Regions from separate parts of the Neorhizobium sp. P1_A6 genome, predicted to be linked through region 4. Evidence: predicted binding sites of a transcription regulator. Region 4 holds the regulator's gene; each other region holds the start of a gene.

Region 1 (7,089 bases), 140 kb from region 4:
CACAGGACACCCGCCACGACAGGGGCGACGGCATAAGGCCAAACCAGCAGGGTGGTATAGATTCTGGCGGATCGCGTCACGCGGTTGACCGCGGCCGCGAATGCAAGGCCGAGCATCATCGAAAGGATGGTAACGGACACCGCGAATACGGCGGTGCGCCAGAGAGCATCCAGATAGTTCGGGTCCTCGATCAGCTGCCGATAATGGGTCAATCCGACGAAAACGGTAGAGAAACCAAAGGGATCTTCCCGCTCGAATGAAGACTTCACTGCCTGCGCGGCAGGCCAGATGAAGAAGACGAGCGTGATAGCGAGCTGGGGCGCGAGCAGCAAATAGGGCAGCAGGCGGTTATTGAAGGTTGTTCTTTTGGTATCCACCGTTCCCTCACCACAACGTAATAAGCAAGCAAGGGAGGGCCGGCGGTAGCCGGTCCTCCCTGCGGAGATCGGAACGATCAGTTCGAGTTGGCCGCCTCGAATTCACGCAGAAGCGCATTGCCGCGCTGCACTGCGCTGTCGAGCGACTGCTTGGCGTCCTTCTTGTTGGCGAGGAGTGCCTGGAACTCCTCGTCGATGATGGTGCGGACCTGGGTAAAGTTGCCGAACCGCACGCCCTTCGAATTTTCCGAGGGAGTACCGCGAGTGATCTGCTTGATGGCGATGTCGGAGCCGGGATTCTTTTCGTAATAGCCCTGCTTCTGGCCGAGTTCGTAAGCAGCATTGGTGATCGGCAGATAACCGGTGAACTGGTGCCAATCAGCCTGGACATCCGGCTTGGAGAGATAGCTGAAGAACTTGGCTACACCCTTGTAGGTCGCCTTATCCTTGCCGTTCAGCACCCAGAGGGTGGCGCCGCCGATGATGGAGTTCTTCGGCTCCTTGATCTCATCGTCGTAATAAGGCAGCGGAGCGAAGCCCGGCGTGAAGTTCTTGGCGTTGTTGATGACCCCGGCGCGGCCTGCGGAGGAGTTCATCGTGATGGCGCATTCCTGCGAATAGAACATGGTCGCCGCCTGGTCGCCACCGACCGGGCCACCATATTTGAACAGGCCTTCGTCCTGCCATTTCTTCAGGTTTGCCCAGTGCTTGACCTGCAGAGGACCGTTGAAGGTGAATTCGGACTTCACGCCGCCGAAACCGTTCTGCAGCGTGCCGAAAGGCTTGTCATGCAGCGCCGAAAGGTTTTCGGTCTGGACCCAGGTAATCCAGGCTGAGGTGAGGCCGCACTTGGCAGCGCCGGAGGAAACGATCTTCTTCGAGAACTCCTCCACTTCCTTCCAGGTCTTCGGGGCAACTTCAGGATCAAGGCCGGCCTTTTTGAAGACGTCCTTGTTATAATACATGATCGGAGTGGAGGAATTGAAGGGCAGCGACAGGATGTTGCCCTTCGTATCGGAATAGTAGCCGGTGACCGGAGCCAGGAATGTCTTGGTGTCGAAGGGTTCGCCTTCGTCCGCCATCAGCTTGTATACAGGATAGACGGCGCCCTTGGCAGCCATCATCGTGCCGGTGCCGACTTCGAAGACCTGGACGATAGCCGGTTGCTGGCCAGCGCGGAACGCGGCGATCGCGGCGGTCAACGTTTCCGGATAACTTCCTTTATAGACCGGAACGACTTTGTAGTCGGACTGGCTCTCGTTGAATTTCTGAGCGATTTCTTCAAGCTTCTTGCCGAGTTCGCCACCCATGGCATGCCACCAGGTGACTTCCGTCGCGGCAAGCGACGACGTTGCCGACAGCGCGACCGCGAATGCGGCCATTGAGAGTTTTCTCAACATTATTATTTCCTCCACCTTGATTGGTGTCGGCCCCCAAATAGGGTCCTCCCATGACACCACCGTTACAGTTTTATGTCATTTTTCTAACAGAGCAAGGACACTTGATTTGTTCGTTAGAATGCGTCGGGAAAATGCCGCGGCAGACGCCCTGGAAGCACTGCAATAATGTCGTAGCGCTGCGAAAGCGTCGCTACATGCTTCCGCTTCGAAAGCCACAGCGCGCTTGCCGCGCGAATACGGTTCTGGGTCATGTAGCCGACTGCGTCGATGGCTTCGCTTTCGCCTCTGCGCGCCTTGACCTCGACGAATATAACAAGGTCCCCCTTGCGGGCTATAAGATCGATCTCGCCGATCTTTGTGCGATAGCGAATGGCAAGGATGCGGTAGCCCTTCACAAACAGATAGAGCGCGGCGAGATACTCGGAGAGATGGCCTCTTTTATAAGCCTTCTGCCGCTCGGCCTTTCGCCGGTTCAGGCTGTTGTCATTGCGCTCCGCCGCCATCCTCGCCCTTCAACTCCAGGAGCCGCTGATAAAGAACCTTGCGGGCAAGTCCGGTGAGCCGCGCAGCCTCGGCAGCGGCTTTCGCGGCTGGCATAGAGGTTGAAAGCCGGCGCAGCAGCACGTCCACCTCGACTTCGCCGGGAGGCTCCTCGGCCTCGGGCGGCGCCAGAAGCAGCACGATCTCGCCCTTCACCACGCGGTCGTCGTCGTAATAGGCGGCGAGTTCCTCCAGGGTACCGCGGCGGAACTCCTCGAAAGTCTTGGTCAATTCGCGGCAGACCGTTGCACGCYGGCCAGTTCCGAGCACTTCGGCGGCAGCGGCGAGCGTCGCGCCGATACGATGCGGCGACTCGAAGAAGATCAATGTCGCCGGCACTTTCGAAAGCTCGGCCAGCCGGTCGCGGCGGCCCTTGTCCTTGACCGGAAGGAAACCGGCAAACAGAAACGCGTCGGACGGCATGCCGGAACCGACGAGCGCTGCGAGCGGCGCAGAGGCGCCGGGGATCGGCACGACCTTGTGGCCGGCCTGGATCGCCATCTGACCGAGCCGATAACCGGGATCGGAGACCAAGGGGGTGCCGGCATCGGAGACCAGCGCCACGGACTTTCCTTCTTCCAAAGCCGCGATCAGCTTCGGTCCGACCTCGTCGGAATTGTGCTCGTGGTAGGCATAGGGCCGGTTGACGATGCCGTAGCGGTCGAGCAGGACGCGGGTTACTCGGGTATCCTCGCAGGCGAGCACATCGGCGCCGGAGAGTGTCTCCAGCGCCCGCAGCGTGATGTCGCCGAGATTGCCGATCGGGGTCGCGACCAGATAAAGCGCCGGCTCCAGCGGCCGGGCGGGCACGAAAGTATTGGCGACGCGATAGCCGCGCTGGCTGCTCTTCAGGTCATCGGTCAAGGGGCGTCACGCACAAAAGGATGGTCATGTGCCTTTATGGGCAAGCCGGCGGGCTTCGGCAAGTAAAGCCCAAGCTGTTGAGAACGCATATTTTCTGTGTGAAGCGCGCAAGACAGATGCGAAATGACTTGCTAACGCCTTGTTCACCTCTTGCTTTTCGAACGGGTTGTCTGCCATTTTGCCGGTCCACATCATCCGGCTGGCCCAAAGCCGGCAGAATATCAGGGTCCGGCCCTGCCGGATCGCCACGGTCGAAAGCGATTGCGTCCATGCGTATTACTCTTGAGCGGTCAAACCTTCTGAAGTCGCTGAACCACGTGCATCGCGTGGTGGAGCGACGGAACACTATCCCGATCCTCTCCAACGTGCTGATGCGCGCGTCCGGCGCCGGTCTCGACCTGAAAGCGACCGACCTCGACCTCGAAATCACCGAAGCCCTTCCGGCCATGGTCGAGACTGCCGGCGCCACGACGGTTCCGGCGCACCTGCTTTACGAAATCGTCCGCAAGCTGCCGGACGGTTCCGAAGTACTGCTCGCCACCAATCCGGACGGCGGCTCCATGACGGTGCAATCCGGACGTTCGAAGTTCTCGCTGCAGTGCCTGCCGGAATCGGACTTCCCCGACCTCACCGCCGGCAGCTTCACGCATACGTTCAAGCTGAAGGCGACCGATCTGAAAATGCTGATCGACCGCACCCAGTTCGCGATCTCCACCGAGGAGACCCGCTATTACCTGAACGGCATATTCTTCCACACGATCGAAGCCGATGGGGACCTGAAGCTTCGCGCAGTCGCGACCGATGGTCACCGCCTGGCCCGCGCCGATGTGAAGGCGCCATCGGGTTCCGAAGGCATGCCGGGCATCATCATTCCCCGCAAGACGGTCGGCGAACTCCAGAAACTGGTCGATGATCCGGAATCGGTGGTCACGGTCGAGGTTTCGGACGCCAAGATCCGCGTCACAATCGGCTCGATCGTCATGACCTCCAAGCTGATCGACGGCACGTTCCCGGATTACCAGCGCGTCATCCCGACAGGCAATGACAAGGAAATGCGCGTCGATTGCCAGAGCTTTACCAGGGCTGTCGACCGCGTCTCGACCATTTCCTCCGAGCGCGGCCGTGCCGTGAAGCTGTCGCTGACAGACGGCCAGCTGATGCTGACCGTCAACAATCCGGATTCGGGCAGCGCCACGGAAGAGGTTGCAGTCGGTTACGACAACGATCCGATGGAAATCGGCTTCAATGCCAAATACCTGCTCGACATTACCGCCCAGCTTTCGGGCGACGACGCAATCTTCATGCTGGCGGATGCCGGTTCTCCGACATTGGTACGAGACACTGCGGGCGACGACGCGCTCTATGTCTTGATGCCGATGCGCGTTTAACATCAGCAAAAGGCAGGCGGCCGGAAACTCCGGCCGCCTTTTTCATACGGTTTTCCCAGGTGCGACATTTTTCCTTGCTTTTGCGGCATTGGCGTTCCACATGGGGCAAAAGGGAGAGGATAAAAAAATGGACCTGCGCTTGAAGGAGCGGCTTGGCCGCAAGTTCGACGATGAGATCCGGTTCTTCAAGGGTTGGATCGATGGCCCGAAACGGGTCGGCGCGATCTGCCCCACCTCCTCCGTCACCGCCAAACGCATGGCAAGCGTCATCGACACGGCCTCCGGCCTGCCTGTCCTCGAACTCGGGCCCGGCACCGGCATCATCACCAAAGCGATCCTGAAGCACGGTATCTCGCCGGAAAACCTGGTCTCGATCGAATATTCGACCGATTTCTTCCAGCATCTCGTCCGCACCTATCCGGGCGTCAAGTTCGTCAATGGCGACGCTTTCGATCTCAGCCGCACTCTCGGCGCCTTGAAGGACACGACATTCGACAGCGTTATTTCGGCAATCCCGCTTTTGAGCTTCCCGATGGAGCGCCGCATCGCGCTGCTCGAAGACCTGCTCGACCGCATCCCCGCCGGCCGGCCCGTGATGCAGATCACCTATGGCCCCGTCTCGCCGATCATCGCCCAGCCCGACCGCTACCGGATCAAGCATTACGATTTCGTCGTCCGCAATATTCCGCCGGCGCAGCTCTGGACCTATAGTCGCGGCTGACCATGGCATTCGGCCTCTACATCACCCATCCGCAGGTCCGCATCGATGCGAACGTGCCGGTGCCTCGGTGGGGGCTCTCCGACGTTGGCGCCGCCCGCGCTCGCGCGGCCGCCCAATCCGAATGGGCAAGGAAACTCGGCCGGATCATCTCCAGCGACGAGGTGAAGGCGATCGAGACTGCCGAAATCCTCAGCCTCGCCTCGGGCATTTCGATCGAGATCGCCGAGGACACCCATGAGAACGATCGCTCGGCGACAGGCTTTCTGCCGCCGCCGCAGTTCGAGTATGCGGCCAACTGGTTTTTCGCCCATCCGGAAGAGAGCTTCAAGGGCTGGGAACGCGCCGTGGATGCGCAGAGCCGCATCGTCTCGGCGGTCACCAGAATTCTTGCCGAGCACGACCCGAGCACGCCGATCGCCTTCGTCGGCCATGGCGGCGTTGGAACGCTGTTGAAATGCCACCTCACCGGCTCGCCGATCGCTCGCGACCGGGACCAGCCGGGCGGCGGGGGAAATCTCTTCTGCTTCACCCTTGCGGATCGGACGCTCTCATGCGACTGGACGCCCATTGAAAAATGGGAAGGGTTCCAGGCATGACAGCTCGTGATCGCCTCATCGTAGGCCTCGACATTCCGACCATCAGCGAAGCCGAAAAGATGGTCTCCACGCTCGGTGACACCGTTTCCTTCTACAAGATAGGCTATCAGCTCGTGTTTGCCGGCGGTCTCGAACTTGCACGCGATCTGGCAGAGGATGGCAAAAAAGTCTTCCTCGACATGAAACTGCTCGACATCGACAACACGGTCGCGAAGGGCGTCGAGAACATCGTCAAGATGGGCATGACCATGCTCACCCTGCACGCCTATCCGAAGGCGATGCGCGCCGCTGTCGAGGCGGCCAGGGGTTCGGACCTCTGCCTGCTCGCGGTCACCGTCCTGACCTCGATGGACGAAACGGACCTCGTCGATGCCGGTTACGAATACGATCCGCACACGCTGGTTCTGCGACGCTCCGAACAGGCGCTGGCTGCCGGCATGGACGGTATCGTCTGCTCGGCCGAGGAGTCAGCTGCGGTTCGCAAGATTGTCGGCCCTGATCTGGCGATCGTCACGCCCGGCATCCGCCCTGCGGGTTCGGAAGCGGGCGACCAGAAGCGGGTGATGACGCCGGCCGACGCATTGCGCGCCGGATCGAGCCATCTGGTCGTCGCCCGCCCGATCGTCAAGGCGCCGGATCCGAAGGCGGCGGCGCAAGCCATCCTCGCCGAGATGCAGGGCGTGCTCTGATAATCCGTCGTTGCCGGAGAGATATCCTGCCGGTCGTGATCCGGGATGAGTCCCGGTGGCCGTCGGACAGGTACGCAACGCCCGCCATATTGACTCGCCCGGGAATTTGCCGGAAGTCGTCCTAACTGAAAACACGCTGGAGGAGATACCATGGCCAAGGGATATTGGGTCGCTCGCGTCGATGTCCGCGACGCGGAACGCTACAAGGATTATATCGCAGCGGCCACGCCCGCTTTCGAGAAATACGGCGCCAATTTCCTTGCCCGCGGCGGCGCCATGGCGGCGATGGAAGGCAAATCCCGCGCCCGCAACGTCATCATCGAATTCCCGTCGATGCAGGCCGCCGTCGACTGCTACAATTCGCCCGAATACGCGATCGCCATCAAGATCCGCCAGGAAGTGGCGGATGGCGAAATCGTCGTCCTCGACGGCCTTTAAGAACCGGTTATCGCGGGCGGTGCGGCAGTGGAGACACTTCCACCCGTGCCGCGATTCGGTTAAACAGCACTCATCT
Region 2 (7,089 bases), on a different contig from region 4:
GCTGACGCCATTTCGCTGGCCGCCCGCCAGATCGCCGAAACCTTGAAGCTGGCGGCTATCGTCACCTACACCTCGTCGGGCACGACCGGCCTGCGCGCATCCCGCGAGCGCCCGCAGGTGCCGATCATCGCGCTGTCGCCGATCGTCCAGACGGCACGGCGGCTTTCGGTCGGCTGGGGCATGCATTGCGTCGTCACCAGCGACGCGACCGACCTCGACGACATGGTCAACCGTGCTTGCCGGATCGTCGTGTCGGAAGGTTTCGGCAAGCCCGGCGACCGGATCATCATCTCGGCCGGCGTGCCGCTCGGCACGCCCGGCGCCACCAACATGCTGCGCATCGCCTATATCGGCTCGGACGGCCAGAGCGGCATCTGAGGCGTATCATCCAGGCAAACGAAAACCGCCGGAGCGATCCGGCGGTTTTTTATTGCGCACTTCCATTGGTCAGATGGTGATGCCGACCGTTGGCAGGGCGGAGATCGTGCCGGTCAGCGTGTCGACCGAGGCGTCGAGGTTCTGGGTGCCGGGGACAGTGGCCGTGCTGTTCTGTTCGCGCAGCCTGCGGGCGGCCTCTTCCAGAAGTGCCTTGATCTGGCGGGCCACCGTGCTGAATTCCATCGCGGTCTTGATGTCGTCCAGCGACAGTTTTGGCGCCTCCCGCGGTGTCTCGTCCATCTCCTCGAGATAGGCCTGCTCGGCGTACGATACCGGCTCGTCGCCCTCCGCCGACGCGTCGTCCGTCGTATCTGCGGCCGCAGCCTCCTCGCTCGCATCGAGCATAGGATCGGCCGTCTCTGCTCCGGACGGAGCATTGGCGGAAACGGAGGATGTGGCGCCGTTGCCGGCTCCGGTCAGCGCCTCGGTGAACTCTCGTGCAGCGCCGGCGACCATGACGCCGAGTTGGGCCGCCTGCTTGGCGACCACTTCCGGATCGAACCCCCAGCGCCGCATGAACTCGAGTTGCTGCTTGGCGTCGTCGAGCTTCTGTTTGGCGCGGGCCTTTGCCTGCTCTTCCGCCTCGTCCGTCGCCTTGTTCAGTGACGTCAGGCCATGGACGAGGCGATCGTAAGGCGCGTCCTTGGTGCTGGACGGATCGGACGATGCCGGTGCGGCGTTCGTCGCGCTATCCGGCTTCGCGGACCGTGCGGAATAGTCCCTGCCAATGCTGCCGATTTCCATCTCGTCTCTCCGATTCCGTTTACTCGGACGTTGGGACGGGCAGCTTGCTTGTGGCTGGCTTATCGGAGCCGGGCTCAGGTTTTTTCGATCGAGAGATCCATTTCCGGGGCCGAGTCTTCCGCCGCCGGCGCGATGCGGGCTTCCGCGATGCGGGCCGCGGCCTTCAGGTCGCGGGGGAGACCGGAAAGCTTTTCGATCGCGGTGATCACGACGTCGGTTGCCACGTAGTCAGGCTTATGACCGAGATTGCGGATCGAGACGAGTTCGGAGCCGGCGATATCATCGGCAAGCCCGCGTGAGTGGATTTCCTCCGCAACGATCGCGTCGCTGTCGCCGGTAATAATCACCGTTGGTGTGGTGATCTCGCTGTATCTCGGCGCGACGCGCGTGACGTAGCCGTTGAGATTGGCGACATCGATAGCATTGCTGCGAAACACTTTCGGGCGCAGGACCAGATACGGCGCCCCGTCGCGAAGATAGGTCTCGGGGCAGGGGTTGGGATGAAAGACCGAGCGAGTGGCGGTTTTCATCACCACGAGGCCGGCCGGCAGGGCGAGAAGATGGCTGAACAACCGGCCGATAACCGGGCGGGCGGTGAGATTGTAGTACCAGTCGATCCGGCCGGGCCAGGGATGGGTGGCAGGCGCCAGAAAGAGCAGGCCGGCGGTCTTTTCCGGATGGTAAAGGGCGAAGCTCGCGGCGATCGCACCGCCGAAGGAATGGCCCGATATGATCGCCTTGTCGATGCCGCGCTTTTCCATCAGCCTTGCGATCGCCGCCGCCTGGCCGTCCGGGAAACCGTTTTCAGGACCTCCGCGTTCGGAATAACCATGGCCCGGCCGGTCGACGAAGAGCATTTCGGCGCGGCCTTCGAGCGCCCCTCGGAAGGCCGCCTCCTGATCGCGGAAATTGCCGCTTGCGCCATGGATGAAGACGATCGCCGGCAAGTCGGCGCCTGCCGGTTTCGGCATATGCAGCGAGTTCATGGAAAAGCCGCCGACATCGATCAGTTCGCCGGTGTTCGGGAACGCGATCTCGATCGCCTTCGCCTTCCAGGCGGTGAAGCAGAAAGCGGTGGCAACAATGCCGGCGATGGCAAGGGGCAAGATCATCATCGACGGGCTGCCGTAGGGCTCAGGTCCTGTTGCCGGCGAGCTTTTCGGAAAGCTTGGTCACCACTTCCTGGGCATCGCGGTCGGCGGGGTAGATGGCCAGATAATCCTGCCATGCCTTCAGCGCAAGCTCGTCCTTGCCAGCTTCCGTCAGGATACCGGCCATGCCGGCAAGCGCTCCGAAATGGCGCGGCTCGCGCTTCAGCACTTCGGCGATGTCGGCCATGGATTTGCGGGCGTCGCCCATCGTGTAATGCAACGTGGCGCGGCGGTTCCAGCCCTCGGCGAAGGCGGGATCGAGGACCGTCACCTGATCGAGGAAATCAAGTGCCGCGGCATTGCGCTTTTCCTTGATGGCGGTTGCAGACCACTGCATCAGCAGGTTGACGGTGGCGCTGCCCGAATCGTTCAAGTCGGCAATGATCTGGCTGGCGATACCGCGTGCCTTTTCCGGATTGCGTTCGCGCTTCAGGGCATCGAACAAAGCATCCACGGGCCGGCCCGGTTTCTGGGCGACGGCCGGAACGACGGGAGCGGCGGCAGGCGGGGCTGCGGGCGGCTTGGGTGTCGCGGTCTGAGCAAGAGCGGACGAAGCGGCAAGGCTCGCGGCGAAAATCAGGGTACTGAAACGAAAATAGCGCATGCGAATAACGTAATCCGCCTGCGCCGAAGGTCAAACCCGATTTGTCGTGTTACCGACAATTTGATCGGCTGCGGTCAAAGACCGGAACCGAACGCCGATATCAGCCCTGACGAGCCTTGAAGCGCGGGTTCATCTTGTTGATGATGTAAACGCGGCCCTTGCGGCGAACCAGACGGTTATCGCGGTGACGAGCCTTCAGCGCCTTAAGCGAGTTCTTGATCTTCATTTTCCTGGTCCAGCAGTCTGTGGGCGCGAAGCCGCATGTCTATCAATCAAAAGCGCGCCGCCAAGATTCTTCGAGGGGCGCGCTCTCAGTTGGGCGTGCAGATAACCCGAGCCAATCTGCATGTCAACCTTGTGACGACGTTTTCGGGCCCTTCAATTCGGTTACATGGCCCATTTTCCGGCCCGGTCGGGATTCCGTCTTGCCGTAGAGATGGACCAGAACCTCATCGCGGGAGAGCCAGGCGGGTACGTCCAGAATGTCGTCGCCGATGAGGTTGGTCATCACGCAGTCGGAATGGCGGACGGGGTTGCCGAGCGCCAGGCCCGCGACAGCACGGATATGCTGCTCGAACTGCGACACGACGCAGGTGGCTTCGGTCCAGTGGCCGGAATTGTGGACGCGCGGGGCGATCTCGTTGGCGATCAGCGTGCCATCCGCCATCACGAAGAACTCCATGCCGATGACGCCCACATAATCCAGCGCCGCGAGCAGCTTCTCGGCCGATTCGCGGGCGGTCTTCGCCGTCGCTTCGGTAATCCTGGCGGGCAGGGTCGAGGTGTGGAGAATGCCGTCGCGGTGTATGTTCTCAGCCGGATCGTAGCAGGCAACCGTGCCGTCCTTGGCGCGGGCGGCGATGATCGACACTTCGCGTTCGAAGGGCACGAAACTTTCCAGAATCAGCGGCACGCCGCCGAGCGCATCATAGGCGCCGGCGGGTTTATCCTCGGCGGAGCGGAAGACGCGCTGGCCCTTGCCGTCATAACCCATCCGGCGGGTCTTCAGGACGCCCTGGCCGCCGAAATCGGCGAGCGCCTTTTCGAGGTCGGACTGGCTGTCGACGGCATGGAATCGGGCGGTCTCGATGCCGCAGGAATTCAGGAAGCGCTTTTCGGTCAGCCGGTCCTGGGAGATGTCGAGTGCCTTGGCCGGCGGATAGACCGGCACCGAGCGCTGCAGCGCCTCGGCGGCGGTGACCGGCACGTTTTCGAATTCGTAGGTGACGACGTCGCAGCGGCTGGCGAGTTCGGCGAGCGCTGCCGGATCGTCATAAGCCGCGGTGATCTGGGCGTTGGCGACCTGGGCTGCCGGGCAGTCGACCTGCGGTTCGAGCACGATCGTGCGGAAGTTCAGCCGGGCCGCGGCCATGGCCAGCATGCGGCCGAGCTGGCCGCCGCCGATGATGCCGATCGTGTGGACAGTCATGGAGCCTCGTCGATTGGGTAGTCGGCAACCGCCGCACTCTGGCGGGCGCGCCATTCGTCGAGCCGGTCGGCAATCTCGTCATCGTTGAGGGCGAGAACCGCGGCTGCCAGAAGGGCGGCGTTAATGGCGCCGGCCCGGCCGATGGCGAGAGTGCCGACCGGAATGCCGGCCGGCATCTGGACGATTGACAGCAGGCTGTCCTGGCCGGACAGCGCCTTCGACTGGACCGGCACGCCGAAAACCGGCAGCGGCGTCATGGCGGCGGTCATGCCGGGCAGGTGTGCCGCACCGCCGGCACCGGCGATGATGACCTGGAACCCTTCGGCGCGGGCGCCCTTGGCGAACTGCATCATCCGCTCCGGCGTGCGGTGCGCCGAGATGATACGGGCCTCGTAGCCGATATCGAGCGCTTCCAGCGTATCGGCGGCGTTCTTCATGGTTTCCCAGTCGGACTGGCTACCCATGATGATGGCGACGGCAGGTCTTTCAGACATGGCGGGACCCTTACGCGATAATGTCGGGAACAATCTGATCTTCGAGCTGAGTCATCTTGTCCTTCAGCGACAGTTTCTTCTTTTTCATGCGCTGCACGCGAAGAGCGTCGCAGCCGACCTGGATCATGGCATTGATGGCGGCGTCGTAATCCTCGTGTTCCTGTCGAAGTTTCGCGAGCACCAGCCGGACATCCGCCTGTTCCTGATCTGCCATATTCCAGTCCCCATTCTCACGCCCGGCATTTCAGCGGTCGCCGGCATTCTCCGCAAGCCTCTACCACCAAACCGCGTTAACGGGAAGTTAGACAAGGTCACGAATTTGCCTCCTTGAAACCATGATTTCACCTTCGACAAAGCCAGCCGATCGTGTCACACTTCCTTCGTAAACCTGAAGCCTCGGCATTAGGGAATGCCGTGGTAGGTACTAAGGAAGGAACATGCCACATGACCGTCCAGGCTCATATCGCATCGCTTGAAAAGAAGCATGGTGCTTTGGAGGAGGAGCTCCAGGCAATTCTCGCGTCACCCTCCGCCGACGACCGTGAAATAGCCGATCTCAAGCGGCGTAAGCTGCGCATCAAGGACCAAATGCAGCGCATAAAGGCATCCACGCGTCATTAGTTCCTCAGTAGGAGAACCCGCCGCTCGCCCATTGTTTCATCAGTTAGAGGCGCATAATGAAGGCGGCAAAATAATCCAGAAATATCAATGACAAGGTTCTGGTCGTGGTGCAGGGGACCACAAAATCCAAAAAGATTTAAAAGCCCCGGTCGTCACGACCAGAATTGATCAAGCCACAGGTTCAGCCTGTCGAAGCCCTTGCTGTTGACGGAATAGATGCGCCGCGTGCCTTCCGCKGTCACATTCACCAGATTGCTGTCCAGAAGCGCCTTCAAGTGCTGCGATACCGCGGGCCGGCTGATCGGCAGGCCTTGCGCAAGTTCGTTTACGGTTTTCGGAGCGCGCCGCAATTCCTCCAGCAGATACCGCCGGTTAGGATCAGCTATGGCTGCAAAGGGGTCAACGGTTGTCATGCGTTGAACTTACGGTAAACGCCCGGTGACGGCAAGATTTATTGTGCATCGCAACAATATGGATTGCCTTATTTTGCGTTGCTTTTTTAGCGACGCCGCGCCTGCATTGCCGGGTCAGAACGGCAGGCCGTCCCACAGCAGTTTCAATCCCGCACAGAATGCCAGACCGTAAGTCATCGGATAGAAGGTCTCCGCCTTCAGATGCTTGACGATGGCCGCGCCGAGCATGGTCGCGATCAGGGCCACCGGCAGCAGGGTTGCGGATATGGTGAGGTTCTCCGCGTCGAGCGCGCCCAGCAGGAAATAAGGGATGACCTTGACGGCGTTGACGATCGCGAAAAAGCGGATGCTGGCGCCGGTGTAGGATTTCGGATCGAGCCGCATCGGCAGGACGTAGATCTGGAAAGGCGGTCCGCCGGCATGGGCGACGAAGCTCGCGTAACCGGACAAGGCGCCCCAGAACGTGGCGGCGGCCGGGCGGTGCGGCAGGGGAGCCGCCGGCCGGTTGGAGCGAGGACCGTAGACCTGCCAGAAATAACGCACGGTAAACAGGAGTGTCGCCGCGGCGATGACGAGGCGCAGCGCATTGTCGGAGACATAGGCCGAGGTCGCCCAGCCGAGCGCGATGCCGATGATGCCGCCGGGCAGGATCATCAGCAGCGTTCTGGGATCGTTGAAGTTCCGCCAGGACCATAATGCGACGATGTCCATGACGATCAGGATCGGCAGGAAGATCGCCGCCGCCTTGACCGGGTCCACGGCGAGCGACATCAGCGGCACGCCGAGCAACCCGATAGCGCCGCCAATGCCTCCTTTCGAGAGGCCGACAAGCAGAACGGCGGGGATGGCGAAGGTGAAGAACGCGAAGCTAAGCGTATCGGGCATGAAGACTCAGGCGGGTGATGAGGGAATGGTTGATCCGGCAGGCGGTCCGGTCTATCGAATTTGCGGACAGAAAACGAGTGCGGATTTCATAAACCGATCCGCCGAACGGGAAGAAACATGACCGGACAGGAAGACCGCTGCCGCCTGGTGCTGATCGTGCCGCAATATGACGATGCCGATCAGCAGGCCAGGGATCTCGAAGCAGCGCTTGCCGGCGGCGATGTCGCCTCGGTGATCGTGCCGCAATATGGCCTCGACGACCAGGCGTTCCAGAAGCGCGCGGAGGCACTGGTCGAACTGATCCAGGCGG
Region 3 (7,089 bases), on a different contig from region 4:
GAGGCGCTCATCAGCACGTGGCGGATGTTAACGAGCAGGGCTGCAAACCCGACACCGGTCCAGGAGGCCGGATGGGTCCAGATATCCATCGCTACGAACTGCGAGCCGCCGGCGAATACCAGCGCGCTCATCAACCCCGCCTCGGCCGGCGACAGGCCTTTCGTGGCCGCAACCGCGCCGAAAACGAGGCCGATCGGAATGACTGCGGCGATCAGTGGCGAGATCGCCCGCATGCCCCCGAGGAAGTCTTGAAACCTTGCATTGCCATTCACGTCAAAAACCTCCGTTGGAAGCGGAGGTCTTAAAGATCAAGTGGATAGCCGTCTTGAACGAAAGTGATCAGCGAGCCCGGTATTGCCCCGGCGTCAGCCCCGTGCGGGCCTTGAAGTGCCGGGTGAAATGCGCCTGGTCGGCAAAACCGCATTCGAGCGCGATCTCGGCCGGCTGGCCGCCTTCCCTCAAGCGCTTGCGGGCCGCTCGGATGCGGATGTCGGTGAGGAAGGAATGCGGCGTGATGTGGAATTCCTTGCGGAACGCGCGGATGAGGTGAGCGCGGCTGAGACCCGCGACGGTCGCAAGTTCCTCCAGCCCGACATCGGAGGCAAAATTCTCGGTGAGGTAGTCGCGGGCCTGGCGCACGGCGGTGCGCTCCGTCGTATCGGCCGGTACGATGATCGAACCGCCGTGACGGCGGAACATCGCGTCGAGCACTAGGAACATCGCCTGGCTGGTTTCGAGCGCGCCGGAGCCTTCTTCCAGCGTCCGGTGCGCCTGGTGGAAAGCGTCGGCGAGCGCCTGGTCGTGGAGGAGCTGGATGCCGAAGGCGGGCGTGCCCTGGAAGGGTTTGCCGGTGACGTCTTCGAGTATCTCGCGAAGCAGTGCGACATCCGGATAGATCATCCGGTAGCGATACCCGCCGCCCCGCGGCGCACCGTCATGTGTCTCGCCCGGATTGATCAGGTAGAGCCCGCCCGGCCCGGCGCTTTCACGGCTGCCCTTGATGGTGCAAACCTGCATGCCCTGCTCGATCGCACCTATACTGAACGTATCATGCGCATGCGGCGCGAATTCGTGGGTGAGAAACGTCGCGCGCAGGCATTCCATGCCGCCAAAGCGATCGTCCCGCCAAAAACGGGTCACCTCTGCCGGCATGAGCGGCATGTGGTCGGTGGCCTGTTCCTGCGAGATATTCTCCATGGAAAAAGTATAGCAGATCGGCGACCATCGCTCTTGAACAAAAGTGACGCCGGAAGCCAGGCGGCACTTGAACGTCAGGCGATCTTGCGCGCCGCCACGCGGCCCATCGGATGCAGCGAATGCACCAGGAAGGGCGCGCCGGGCTCCTCCTCGATGAACAGCGCCAGATTGGCGATCTCGACCGGCTTTTTCAGATAGGGTTCGAAATAATCGCGCAGCGCCAGGTCGAAACGCGGCATCTCGACCAGCGACAGCGGGCCGGTCAGGGTCATGTGGAAACGGAACTCGTCCATCACATAAGGGTGGCCCCAGCGATGCAGGTTGGCGAATTGCGGCGCCGAGAGATCGCCAGAATCGCTGCGCTCCAGCTCGGCTTCCGACAATGGCGTGCGGAAATTGTCGAACTCCTGGACCACGGAAGCAGCCAGGAACCGGACGGTATCGCAAGGAACGACCGGCGCCAGGCCGAAGAAATTGCCGAGCCGCACGGCTTCGAGCTTCGGCAGTTCGAAAGGGCTGTGGGTGCCGGCAAACCGCATCAGATGGCGCAGCAGCATCGGTTCGGTCACGTCGGGTGCCAAGCGGAACGGCGCCTTCAGCGTCGCGTGGAAACCGTAGCGGCGTGGCAGCGCGGTGTTGAAAGCAATGTCGTGAATGCCGATGCCACGGATTGCCGGCGGCTCCGTCGCTTCGCCTGAAAAGGCGTTGCGGCCGAGCCACTGGGCGGCAGCGACCGTTAGCGGATCATGCGCCGGAGGCGTGAAATGAATGGCATAGCGCATGCGTCACCTTCTGAACGTCCTTTTCAGCAACCCCGTGTTTTACGCATTGCTCAACAATCCCTGCCGTGGGGGTTAAGTGATTTGCATGACAGAATAACGACGCGGAGGACCGAAAACTCGCGTTTAACGCGAGGCGACGGCAAGATGACTGGCGAGCGTAAATGACGTCGGAAGCCGCATTTCCCGGCCATTCACGGCATTGAGCGCCGCATCCGCCAACCTATGCGCGATACCGAAACTCACCTTAAAACCACCTGTGAGCGCGATCACTCGGGCGTGATCGGGATGCGCGCCGACCATCGGATCGCGGCCGATCGCCTTCGGCCGCAATCCCGCCCAGCGCTCGACGACGGGGGCCTGCGCCAGGGCCGGCACGAGCGACCGGGCGCGCAAGACGAGGTCGTCGAGCTGCCTGTCGGTCGACGACGGGTCTTCGAACACATCCTCGCTGGTGCTGCCGACCGCCACGTGACCGCCCTCATGGGCGACCAGATAGAGGCCGTTCAGGAAGATCACCGGCAGAGACGGATCGATATTGGCCTTGAGCAGCGCCGCCTGCCCCTTGACCGGCTGGCCGATCGGATGTTTCAGCGGCGGCGAGACGCCTTGAAGCAGAGAAAAGGATCGGTGGCCGGCCGAGACGATGCAGTGTCCGAAGGCGACGCTTTCGCCGCCGCGGAATATAATCCTATTAGCGGCTGGATCTACCGTTTCGGCCTCCAGGCCTTCGACGATTCGGACATTGCCGGCCCTACGCAGGAAGGCCGCGAGAGCCGATACGAGACCCCGCGGCGAAACCCGGGCGGCAAACGTGTCATGCACCAGTCCGGCAGCTGCGAAGGAGGCATCCGGCCAGCCTTTTTGCGGCGGGCGGTCGAGCACATGCCAATGGAAACGACGGTCACCGCGCCGCCAGCAGGCTTCCGCATCGGCCGAATGGCCGAGCGCGATCTTGCGTAAGTGCGGCTTCGGCAGCGGAATCAGCCGGCCGGAGCGGCGGTAGCCACAGGCCATGCCCGTCTCGGCTTCGAGCTCAGCGATTTCGTCTTCCAGCGACAGAAGCGCATCGAACTGGAACTGCTTCTTGTCGTCCCACTTATCGGGCATATACGGCATCAGGGCGCCCAAGAGCCCGCCGCTTGTCCCCTGCCCCAACGAGCCGGCATCGACAAGCAGGGTGCGGATGCCGAGTCGCTCGGCCTTGACCGCCGCCCAGAGGCCCATGATGCCGCCGCCCAGGATGACGAGATCGGCGGATGCGGGAAGGACATGAGATTGACCGCCGAAGCCGGCAGGATTATCCGCATCTCCCATGAGCGACCGTGATCCTGAAATTCGTGTGACCGAAAGCCAGACCCTGGACTGGCATGACGGCGATATGCCCTATTCGCAAAAGTTTGGCGATCACTTTTATTGCCGCACCGACGGCCGGCTGGAGTGTGGCCACACGTTTCTGGCCGGCAATGGCCTGCCGGAGCGCTGGGGCCTGCCGGAGCGCTGGAAAAGTCACCGGACTTTCCGGATCGGCGAACTCGGTTTCGGCACCGGCCTGAATTTCTGCGAGACCTGGCGGCAATGGAAGCTTTTTCGCCCCGCAGGCGCGAAGCTTCATTTCACCTCTTTCGAACTCTATCCGATGCAGCGCGACGAAATCGACCGGGCGCTCACCCGCTGGCCGGAGATCGCGGCGGAACGGCAGGCAGTGGTCAAAGCTTGGCCGGACGAGCCTGCCGGGCATATCGTGATCGACGCCGACGCCCAGACACGTCTGACAGTCGTCTGCGGCCCGGCACTCGAAGGCGTCTCCGCGGCCAGCGCGGATTTCGACGCGTGGTTCCTCGACGGCTTTGCGCCGTCGCGCAATCCGGACATGTGGTCGCCGGATATCATGCAGGCGCTCCATGACAAGACCTTACCTGGCGGCACGTTCGGCACTTATGCGGCAGCCGGCTTCGTACGGCGAAACCTGCAGGCGGCCGGTTTTACCGTCGAACGGCGGCCGGGATTTGCTGGCAAACGCGAGATGTTGTGCGGCATCAAACCGGCGCCCTGACCCAAGGTCGCCCCAAGACCGCCCAACATAAAACAGCCGGCCCTGAGACCGGCTGCCATCCATCACATCGCATGCCACCTACTGGCAGACGCGCAGGCTTTCCATATGCCATCCGCCGTCATAGGCGTTGCGGACGCGGCGGTCCTCGAACCAGCAGCGCGGCCGAGGCGGCGGTGGCGGATCGATGTAACGCGGCCCGCTGTCATTGGCGAGAGCCCCGCCGATCAGACCGCCGATGACGCCCGCGGCCAAACCTCCGGCAATCAGCGCGCCATCGTTGTTATGACGCCTGCGCGGCGGGTCACGGCGATCGTATCGATCATATCGATCATATCGGTCGTAGTGTCTGTCCCACTGCTGGGCCGAGGCTTCACCGGCCGGCAACAGGACGCTGGTGCAGGTAGCGGCCAGAATCAGCGCCGAGACAATCATCTTCTTCATCACAAGCGTCTCCGTTTCCACCGAGCTGCGCCTGAAAGCGGCAAAAGGGGCTCGGGTATTGCCGGACAATGCCGGTGCCGAGCTTAACGGTCCCTGAACGGAAAACCTGTCGCTCGCACCCTGCCGAAATTACGAAAACCGTATAAGACCGTATTTCTCGCCACTCATTGTTGGTCCCTCCCGCGCGCGTCCCGCTTTCATACTTTTGCGTGAAAATAATTTTCACATACACGGAATCAGAGCATCAGATGAACTTCACGGGCTCCCACCATATCCATATCATTGGCGGCCAATATGCGGTGTCGGCCGATCCCGATACCGTGCTGATGACCGTTCTCGGATCCTGCGTCTCGGCCTGCATCTACGACACCACCACCAACATCGGGGGGATGAACCATTTCATCCTGCCTGCGAGCGGCGGACTGGAGATCACCCAGCACCCGGAACGCTACGGCGATCTGGCCATGCGTGCGCTTGTCGACGACCTGTGCAGTCTCGGCGCGGAACGCCGGAACCTTCGCGCCAAACTGTTTGGCGGCCGCACCCGCAAATGCAGCGGCTACGATCCCGGATTGCTGAACGCCGCGTTCGCCAGGCGCTTCCTTCAGGCGGAAGGCATCAAGCTTGTCGATTCCAGCCTCGGCGATGACCTGGCGCGCTGGATCGCGTTTCACCCGACGACAGGCAGCGTACAGATGCGGATCACTGCGGCCACGGTGCCCGCTCCGTCAACTTCCCGCATCGCCGACGCAACCGCCAGGGCAGCGCGATACTGACCGCCCGCTACGTTCTGCCGCCGCGTCAGCAGTATTGCCAGTTCTTCGGAGCAGGGATGTGCGCCGACATTGCCGAGGTGAGAGCGTTGAGAGCCGGAAACGCCGGCTCAGTTCGACACCGAACTCACGATCGCACCGCCAAGCCAGTTGCGGACTTTGGTTTCCAATGCCTCCGGACTGATCGGCTTGGAGAGGTAATCGTCCATGCCGACCTGGAAGCAGAGTTCGCGGTCGCTTTCGAGCGCATGCGCCGTGACGCCGATGATCGGCGTATGGGTGCCGGTCTCCTGTTCGAGCTCGCGGATTTTCTGGGTCGCCTGATGGCCGTTCATGACCGGCATCGAAACGTCCATGATGATGACCGCCGGATCGTGCTTTTTCCACGCTTCGACCGCTTCCGCACCGTTCTTGACGATCTGGAACAGCCAGCCGGTGGTCTGCAGGATCTGGGTAAAGACGATCTGGTTGACTTCGTTGTCCTCGGCGACCAGCACGTCGAGCGTCGGCGCCGCCTGCATGGGCGGCGTGGAGACCGGGACCACCGGCTGTTCGGCAATCACTGGCGCCGAAGCAACCAGCTTGGGTGCTGCAACCGGCGCCAGGGGCCGCACGGCCGTCTGAGTCCGACCGGCCGCTTGCTCCGCTTCGACTGCCCGGCGCTTGGTGCGGATCGAGCGGACGACGTCGATGATCGTGCTGCGCAGCAGGTTGGCGCGTGCCGGCTTCATCAGATGCGCCTGGATGTTGAGGGCGGCGAACATGCTGTCGTCGCCGGCCATGTCCATCGAGGTCAGGAAAACCACGCCGGTTCCGTCGAAGCGCGGATCACGCCGGAGCTGCTTGGCGAAATCCAGGCCGTTCATCTCCGGCATGTGGTAGTCGAGCACGATAGCATCGACAGTGACGCCGATACGGGCGGCCTCGCTGAGGATCGCCAGACCCTCGGCGCCGCCGTCGGCTGCAACCGTGTCGAACCCCCACATGGTGAGCTGTTCGGTGAGGATGCGGCGGTTGACGGCATTGTCGTCGACGACGAGGATGCGTGCGCCGCTAGTGTTGATCGGCAAGGCCGTCAGGACGTTGCGTTCGCTGACCACCTGGAACGGCAGGTGCACGGTGAAGACCGAGCCGCGACCGACTTCGCTCGTCACGTCGATATAGCCGCCGAAGAGCTCGGTGAGGCCCGCGGTGATCGCCAGTCCGAGACCGGTGCCTTCGTGGCGGCGCGTCGAGGACGTATCGACCTGCGAGAATTTCTCGAACACCGATTTCAGTTTCTCTTCGGGAATGCCGAGGCCGGTATCCTCGATGCGGATCGACAGCAACATCTCGCCGGGGCCCCTCGCCTCCGATCTCAGATCGATGAAGACGTGCCCCTTTTCGGTGAATTTCACCGCATTGCCGACCAGATTCGTTATGATCTGACGGAAACGCCCCGCGTCGCCCATCACCGTCTCGCGGATCGAGACGTCGCCGCGCACGATGAGTTCGATATCCTTCTCGGCAGCGGACGAGGACAAAAGCGTCGCCACGTCCTCGATCGCCTCGACCGGGTCGAACGGCGCCTTGCGCAGCGTCATCTGCCCGGCATCGATCTTGGAAAAGTCGAGGATGTCGTTGATGATCGTCAGGAGCGCATTGCCCGACTTGACGATGATGTCGATGAAGGTCTTCTGGCGGGTGTCGAGATTGGACTTGGCCAGCAGTTCGGCCATGCCGAGCACGCCGTTCATCGGCGTGCGGATCTCGTGGCTCATATTGGCGAGGAATTCAGACTTCGCCCGGTCGGCAGCCTCGGCGCGCTGCAGGAGGCGGGTCAGTTCTTCCTCGCGGCTCTTCA
Region 4 (7,089 bases):
CGGGCCTCAAGGAATACGTCGAGTTCTTCCTTTCCGACGACATGATCGGCCCTGACTCGCCGCTCATCGAGTACGGCCTGGTTGCTGCTCCTGACGCACAGCGCGAACAGGGCCGCAAGGACTTTGCCGCTGGCAAGACCATGTAATCCAAAGACCGGCGCCGCTTTTGGCGGCGCCGTTTTCTCTTCCGATCGATGGCCTTTGCATCGGCGGAATCGTCGGTTTTGTGGCGATGGTGTTGCGCAGGGCGCGATGGCGAATGCGATCGGTTCCGATGAACGGAGCTGGGCGGTGATGGGTTGCCGCCGAAGGCGGTACGCCGGGGGATTATGATGAACACATCACTAATATTATTGATTTTGGCAATAATCGGCATAGCCGGTTACGTCACCGGTGCCCGGTATTCAATGGCACTGGTCGGAGGGATTTCCTCCAAACTTCATTCACGGCCCGGATATTACGGTTCTTTTGTCGCTGTCTGGGCGATCCTGCCGGCCGTCGTCATTCTCTTTGTCTGGCTGGTCGCCAGCCCGATCTATATCAGCTCCTCGGTCCGCGGTGCGTTTCCCGAGGAGGTGAAAACCCAATCGCAGGCCGAGCAGGGCCTGAGCTACGGCATGATCACTTCGATCGCCCGAGGCATGAATGCGCTGACCGGCGACGAGATTGCCCGCGTCGAGAATAATCCGGTCGAGCTGCGTGCTGCGCTTGGGGCCAAGGGCGTTCCGCTTGCGGGCGATCCCCAGCCCTTCATGGTCAAGGCCGCCGCTGTCCTGAACAGGATGACCTTCGTCAGCCGCATCCTCATGACGATCGTCGTGCTGGCGGTTTCCATCGGCGGGGCGTTCTTCGCCTATCGTCAGATTGCGCCGCGCTTCCGCGCCCGCAACCGAGTGGAAAAGGTGGTTCTCGGCAGCCTCGTCGTCGCCTCCTCGATCGCCATTCTGACCACGATCGGCATCGTCGCCTCGATGCTGACCGAAGCGGCCCACTTCTTCACCGCTATTCCCGCCTGGGAATTCTTCTTCGGCACGGTATGGGATCCGCGTTTTGCGGCTGCGGGTTCGGGTGGTTCCGAAGGTCAGTTCGGCCTTATTCCGCTGCTGCTCGGTACGCTCTATATCGGTTTCGTTGCGATGCTCTTTGCGGTTCCGATCGGCCTCTTTTCGGCAATCTACATGTCGGAATACGCCTCGCCGAAGGTCCGCTCGGTTGCGAAGCCTTTGCTCGAAGTGCTCGCCGGCATTCCGACCATCGTCTACGGCTTCTTCGCCTTGACGACCGTCGGCCCGTTCCTGCGCGATATCTCCTCGCAGCTGAACGGCCTCGTCACCGGTGACTATGCCAACTTCATCCAGGCACAGAGCGTTCTGACCGCCGGTTTCGTCATGGGCATCATGCTGATCCCCTACGTCTCCTCGCTGTCCGACGATATCATCACGGCAGTGCCGCGTGCCCTGCGTGACGGCTCGCTCGGCCTCGGCGCCACCCGTTCGGAAACCATCAAGAAGGTCGTCCTGCCGGCCGCTCTGCCGGGCATCGTCGGTGCGCTCCTGATGACCGCATCGCGCGCCGTCGGCGAGACCATGATCGTCGTGCTTGCGGCCGGTGTTGCCGCCCGCCTGCAGATCAACCCTTTCGAGCCGATGACGACCGTGACCGTCAAGATCGTCAACCAGCTGACGGGTGACCTCGAGTTCACCTCGCCGCAGACCCTGGTTGCCTTCGCGCTGGGCATCACGCTTTTCGCCATCACGCTTTGCCTCAACATCTACGCGCTTTATATCGTGCGCAAATACCGGGAGCAGTACGAATGACCGATGTGGTTTCTCCCGCCGCCGGCATCTCCAAGGCCAAGTCCGTCCGTCGCGATATCGGCATCAAGCGCCGTTATGCCGCCGAGCGTCGCTTCCGTGCCTATGGCATCGCCGCGCTTTCCTTCGGCATCATCTTCCTGATGCTTCTCCTGTGGTCGGTGGTGGCCAAGGGATACACCGCCTTCCAGCAGACCATGATCACGATGCCGGTCGAGTTCTCGCAGCAGATCATCGACCCGCAGAACGAACGTGCCACCAATCCGCAGAAGCTGATGACGGCCAACTATCCGGTCGTCGCCCGCAACGCTCTCGCCAAGCTGCTCAACGTCAGCGTCGACGACCGTGTCGCCGCCCGCGCGGTCGGCCAGATGCTGTCCGATGGTGTCCGCGTTCAGCTGCGTGACCTGGTCATCGCCAATCCGGCGATCATCGGCACGACTCAGACGGTAAGACTGCTCGCTTCCGGCGATATCGACTCGGCCTACAAGGGCCAGATCGACCTCGACGTCAGCCAGGAAAACCGCAAGATCAACGACCAGCAGCTCGGCTGGATGAAGCAGCTCTCCGACAGCGGAGCCCTTGCCAAGCACTTCAACGGTGGCATTTTCGTCAACGGCGCATCGAGCCGTCCGGAAGCAGCCGGTGTCGGCGTCGCACTCATCGGCTCGTTCTACATGATGCTGATCGTGCTTGTCCTGGCGCTGCCGATCGGCGTCGCCGCTTCGATCTATCTCGAGGAATTTGCCCCGAAGAACAAGTTCACCGATCTGATCGAGGTGAACATCAACAATCTCGCGGCCGTTCCCTCGATCGTCTACGGTCTGCTCGGTCTGGCGGTGTTCGTCAACTTCATGGGCCTGCCGCGCTCGGCCTCCTTCGTTGGTGGTCTGGTGCTCACCCTCATGACGCTGCCGACGATCATCATCGCGACGCGCGCCGCCTTGAAGGCCGTGCCGCCATCGATCCGTGCCGCCGCCCTCGGGCTCGGCGCCTCGAAGATGCAGACGATCTTCCACCATGTCCTGCCGCTTGCCATGCCGGGCATCCTGACCGGCACCATCATCGGCCTGGCTCATGCCCTTGGCGAAACCGCACCGCTACTCCTGATCGGCATGGTGGCATTCGTTGCCAACTATCCGACCACGCCGCTCGACCCGTCGACGGCGCTGCCGGTCCAGATCTACATGTGGGCGAACGAAGCTGAGCGCGCGTTCGTCGAGCGTACCTCGGGAGCAATCATCATCCTGCTCCTGTTTCTCATCCTAATGAATGTTGGCGCAATTCTCTTGCGGCGTCGCTTCGAGCGGCGCTGGTAGAAGGAGTATGACAGTGAATATGATGTCAGAATCGGCAGTAGAAAAGGCGCTGGACCAGAAGATGAGCGATGCTTCCCACAAGATGATCGGTAAGGACGTTTCGGTTTATTACGGCGAAAAGCGTGCGCTTTTCGACGTGAACCTCAACGTCCGCGAAAACACTGTGACGGCTCTCATCGGTCCTTCCGGTTGCGGCAAGTCCACCTTCCTGCGCTGCCTCAACCGCATGAACGACACGATCGAGAATTGCCGCGTCACCGGCAAGATCACCCTCGACACGGACGATATCTACGACAATAACATCGACGTCGTGGAACTTCGCGCCCGCGTCGGCATGGTTTTCCAGAAGCCGAATCCGTTCCCGAAGACCATCTACGAGAACATTTCCTACGGTCCGCGCATCCACGGTCTTTCCAAGAACAAGGCCGACATGGATCAGATCGTCGAGGCGAGCCTGCAGCGCGCCGGCCTCTGGACCGAAGTCAAGGATCGCCTGCATGAATCCGGCACCGGCCTCTCCGGCGGTCAGCAGCAGCGTCTGTGCATCGCCCGCGCGATCGCCGTATCGCCGGAAGTCATCCTCATGGACGAACCCTGCTCGGCTCTCGATCCGATCGCGACCGCCAAGGTCGAAGAACTCATCCATGAACTGCGTGCCAACTACACGATCGTCATCGTGACGCACTCGATGCAGCAGGCTGCCCGCGTCTCGCAGCGCACCGCCATGTTCCATCTCGGCCAGCTCGTCGAGGAGAACGACACCGACAAGATGTTCACCAATCCCGACGACCAGCGCACCCAGGATTACATCATGGGCCGTTTCGGCTGATCCAGCCGACTGTGCCGCCTGAAAATCAATTTTGAGGACTAGAAGATGGCATCGACCCATATCCTGTCGGCTTATGACGACGAACTGAAATACCTGAGCCGCCGTATCTCCGAAATGGGCGGCCTCGCCGAGCAGATGTGCTCGGACGCCGTGCGCGCGCTGGTCAATTCCGACGCCGCACTCGCGCAGAAGGTCATCTCCGACGACGTGATCCTCGATCACGCCGAGCGCGAGATCGGCGACAAGGCGATTATCACGATCGCCCGCCGCCAGCCGGTTGCGGCCGACCTTCGCGAGATCGTCGGTTCGCTGCGCATCGCCTCCGATCTGGAGCGCGTCGGCGACCTTGGCAAGAACACCGCCAAGCGCGTCATCGCGGTTCAGGGCACCGGCGTGCCACGCAAGCTCGCCCGCGGCCTGGAGCATCTCTCCGATCTCGCCCTCGTGCAGCTCAAGGACGTCCTCGACGTCTATTCGACGCGTTCGGCGGAAAAGGCCGAGGCGATCCGCAGCCGCGACGAGGAAATCGACGCGATGTACACCTCGCTGTTCCGCGAGCTCCTCACCTACATGATGGAGGATCCGCGCAATATCACCACCTGCACGCATCTGCTGTTCTGCGCCAAGAACATCGAGCGTATCGGCGACCACGCCACCAACATAGCCGAGACCATCTACTACATGACGACGGGCGCCCAGCCGGAAGGCGATCGTCCGAAGGACGACTCGTCGAATACGCTCGGCGCGATCACCGAATAGAACTGACGGAGCAGGCCAAAAATGCTGCCGAAAATCGCTGTCGTAGAAGACGAAGAAGCGCTGAGCGTGCTTCTTCGCTACAATCTGGAAGCCGAGGGTTATGAGGTCGATACCGTTTTGCGGGGCGACGAAGCCGAAATTCGGCTTCAGGAGCGGGTACCCGACCTTCTGATCCTGGACTGGATGCTGCCCGGCGTTTCAGGCATCGAACTCTGCCGCCGGCTGCGCATGCGCCCGGAAACCGAGCGCCTGCCGATCATCATGCTGACGGCCCGCGGCGAGGAGAGCGAACGTGTTCGCGGCCTCGCCACCGGCGCCGACGACTATGTGGTGAAGCCTTTCTCGACGCCGGAGCTGATGGCCCGCGTCAAGGCGATGCTTCGCCGCGCCCGTCCCGAAGTGCTCTCCAGCGTGCTCCGTTGCGGCGATATCGAACTCGACCGGGAAACTCATCGCGTTCACCGCAAGAGCCGCGAAGTGCGCCTTGGCCCGACCGAGTTCCGCCTGCTGGAATTCCTGATGGCGTCGCCTGGCCGCGTTTTCTCGCGGTCGCAGCTTCTGGACGGCGTTTGGGGTCACGACATCTATGTCGACGAGCGCACCGTCGACGTGCATGTCGGCCGTCTCAGGAAGGCGCTCAACTTCTCCAATATGCAGGATGTCATCCGCACCGTCCGCGGCGCGGGTTATTCAATGGAATCCTGAGAGGCGGCTTTAAGCCGCCTCGGTCTGCCGCTGCCATTCCGGCAGCGGAAAGATCCGGTCGTAGGCCCAGTTGAACACGAAGGCATAGACCACGTAGAAGACCGCGAACGACACGTCCATCGTCAGCGCATGGACGAGGCTGATGCCGAGATACCAGGCGATCAGCGGCAGAAGCGCGATCAGCAGTCCAAGTTCGAACAGCACCGCATGCGCCACGCGTATGGTGGTGTTTTTCTGCGTGCCGCCGGTAAAGCGCTGCATCAGGTGGTCGAAGCCGAGATTGTAGAGATAGTTCCAGCCGGTGGCGATCGTCGCGCTGCCGATGCCGACCACGCCGATATCGGCGGCCGGCATGCCGAAGGCGAAGGAGCCGAGTGGTGTGATGAGAGCGAGCCCGATCAGTTCGAAGCTGATGGCATGGCGGATACGGTCGCGTGTCGAGCGCATGATGACCTCGTGGGGTGCTTTCCGGGCCGTCCCGGAGTTTCTGCCCGAATGGGGGGAGGTCGTCCTCGCTGACCTTCAGATAGGCGCAATGCCGATCGGGAGCAAGGCTTGGCCGGCATATCTGCCATGCACAACAAAAAAAGCGGGCCTTGAGCCCGCCTTCGATTTCGCCCTCGTGTCGCGCCGCCGCTCAGACCCGAGCGGCAACCTTGCGGCGCTCGTTGACCGGCTGGTAGGCGAGCTTTGCGTGGTAACCGCAATAGGGCGATGCATCCGGGGATTCACAGCCGCAGAAGTGGAAGTCTTCCTTGAGCGGGTCGCCGACCGGCCATTTGCAGGTGCGCTCGGTGAGTTCCGTCAATGCAAGGCGGCGGGAGATAGGCACCACCACGTTGGAGGCGGGACGATATTCCATCTCCTGGTAGGGTTCGATCTCGATCTCTTCCTTGACCATCGTCGCGCCGACGGCGCGGGTAACGGTCCGGGTCGTGACCCGCGACGCATAGTTCGGAGCCCGTGGCGCCGATGTCGTGCGCTTGGCAGCCGATGCGCGGCCGGTCGCAACCGTACCGCCGGCTTTCGCCCGGCCCGGCAGGCTGAGACGATGCACCTTGCCGATCACGGCATTTCGGCTTACGCCACCAAGTTGTGCTGCGATCTGGCTGGCACTCAGGCCCTCCGACCACAATCTTTTGAGCTTCTCGACACGCTCGTCTGTCCAGTTCATGCCCGTTCTCCGCCTTTGAACGTTGCTGGCATGCAGAATCCTTCCACCTTTGCTGCGAAAATCATTTCGCAGCACCCACTATATCTATGCTTGAGGTGACTAGTTCCGCCGCATGCAGTCTAGTAATTGATCATTAACCTAGTGTGAGGCTGACTCCGTGGCAAGAGTCGGAGGAATCTGCGGGATTCGATTTCGTGGTTTTCCCCAACTTGCTGTGATGGAGAGTCATTTTTGTCACAGAAGCCAGCACCTGTCGGTTTCCGGTCGAAACACGCGTAAAACGCCGAGCTTTGTTGACATTGACGGCCTAAACCCCGATAGTGTCCCCGCCGCCCAGTGGGCGGCATTTTTGGTTTTTCTGGCCGGTTTTGTCGGCCTTTTTTGACTGCCTAGAGGAGTGATGTCGCCATGGCTGAAGCCGCGCTTTTCGACACGTTTGCCCGGGCTCCGCTGCGTTTTGAACGCGGCGAGGGCGTATGGCTTGTGACG

Evidence for each region. Region 4 encodes PhoB, which activates phosphate uptake and scavenging genes when phosphate is short. Its sites were predicted from a motif close to TGTCATNNANCTGTCAT; they were not measured.
Region 1: ugpB (sn-glycerol-3-phosphate ABC transporter substrate-binding protein UgpB) is a predicted target of PhoB. The motif match lies at 1,839-1,855, and genes of this name have one in related genera.
Region 2: AC1D3C_RS12335 (YdcH family protein) is a predicted target of PhoB. The motif match lies at 5,228-5,244, and genes of this name have one in related genera.
Region 3: AC1D3C_RS27460 (DUF1045 domain-containing protein) is a predicted target of PhoB. The motif match lies at 2,065-2,081, and genes of this name have one in related genera.

What each region holds. Positions count from the first base shown of each region.
Region 1 covers NZ_JBFTZM010000009.1:45,869-52,957, reverse strand. The annotation lists gene ugpA (sn-glycerol-3-phosphate ABC transporter permease UgpA) at 1-377, opposite strand, end outside; gene ugpB (sn-glycerol-3-phosphate ABC transporter substrate-binding protein UgpB) at 455-1,777, opposite strand; gene AC1D3C_RS18595 (YraN family protein) at 1,891-2,280, opposite strand; gene rsmI (16S rRNA (cytidine(1402)-2'-O)-methyltransferase) at 2,261-3,181, opposite strand; gene dnaN (DNA polymerase III subunit beta) at 3,451-4,569, shown strand; gene pmtA (phospholipid N-methyltransferase PmtA) at 4,697-5,290, shown strand; gene AC1D3C_RS18575 (histidine phosphatase family protein) at 5,293-5,886, shown strand; gene pyrF (orotidine-5'-phosphate decarboxylase) at 5,883-6,575, shown strand; gene AC1D3C_RS18565 (DUF1330 domain-containing protein) at 6,726-7,013, shown strand.
Region 2 covers NZ_JBFTZM010000005.1:123,935-131,023, forward strand. The annotation lists gene pyk (pyruvate kinase) at 1-378, shown strand, start outside; gene AC1D3C_RS12300 (hypothetical protein) at 448-1,182, opposite strand; gene AC1D3C_RS12305 (alpha/beta fold hydrolase) at 1,257-2,297, opposite strand; gene AC1D3C_RS12310 (hypothetical protein) at 2,317-2,937, opposite strand; gene ykgO (type B 50S ribosomal protein L36) at 3,038-3,163, opposite strand; gene AC1D3C_RS12320 (5-(carboxyamino)imidazole ribonucleotide synthase) at 3,287-4,366, opposite strand; gene purE (5-(carboxyamino)imidazole ribonucleotide mutase) at 4,363-4,860, opposite strand; gene AC1D3C_RS12330 (YdcH family protein) at 4,871-5,074, opposite strand; gene AC1D3C_RS12335 (YdcH family protein) at 5,305-5,481, shown strand; gene AC1D3C_RS12340 (ArsR/SmtB family transcription factor) at 5,634-5,894, opposite strand; gene AC1D3C_RS12345 (sulfite exporter TauE/SafE family protein) at 6,009-6,779, opposite strand; gene AC1D3C_RS12350 (thiamine phosphate synthase) at 6,897-7,089, shown strand, end outside.
Region 3 covers NZ_JBFTZM010000022.1:32,618-39,706, reverse strand. The annotation lists gene AC1D3C_RS27470 (AzlC family ABC transporter permease) at 1-233, opposite strand, end outside; gene AC1D3C_RS27465 (AraC family transcriptional regulator) at 340-1,197, opposite strand; gene AC1D3C_RS27460 (DUF1045 domain-containing protein) at 1,272-1,979, opposite strand; gene AC1D3C_RS27455 (NAD(P)/FAD-dependent oxidoreductase) at 2,103-3,293, opposite strand; gene mnmC2 (tRNA (5-methylaminomethyl-2-thiouridine)(34)-methyltransferase MnmC2) at 3,292-4,032, shown strand; gene AC1D3C_RS27445 (hypothetical protein) at 4,111-4,473, opposite strand; gene AC1D3C_RS27440 (chemotaxis protein CheD) at 4,722-5,249, shown strand; gene AC1D3C_RS27435 (response regulator) at 5,357-7,089, opposite strand, start outside.
Region 4 covers NZ_JBFTZM010000009.1:190,429-197,517, forward strand. The annotation lists gene AC1D3C_RS19300 (substrate-binding domain-containing protein) at 1-146, shown strand, start outside; gene pstC (phosphate ABC transporter permease subunit PstC) at 333-1,817, shown strand; gene pstA (phosphate ABC transporter permease PstA) at 1,814-3,133, shown strand; gene pstB (phosphate ABC transporter ATP-binding protein PstB) at 3,147-3,962, shown strand; gene phoU (phosphate signaling complex protein PhoU) at 4,008-4,721, shown strand; gene phoB (phosphate regulon transcriptional regulator PhoB) at 4,743-5,426, shown strand; gene AC1D3C_RS19330 (PACE efflux transporter) at 5,436-5,873, opposite strand; gene AC1D3C_RS19335 (GcrA family cell cycle regulator) at 6,064-6,600, opposite strand; gene AC1D3C_RS19340 (acetylornithine transaminase) at 7,009-7,089, shown strand, end outside.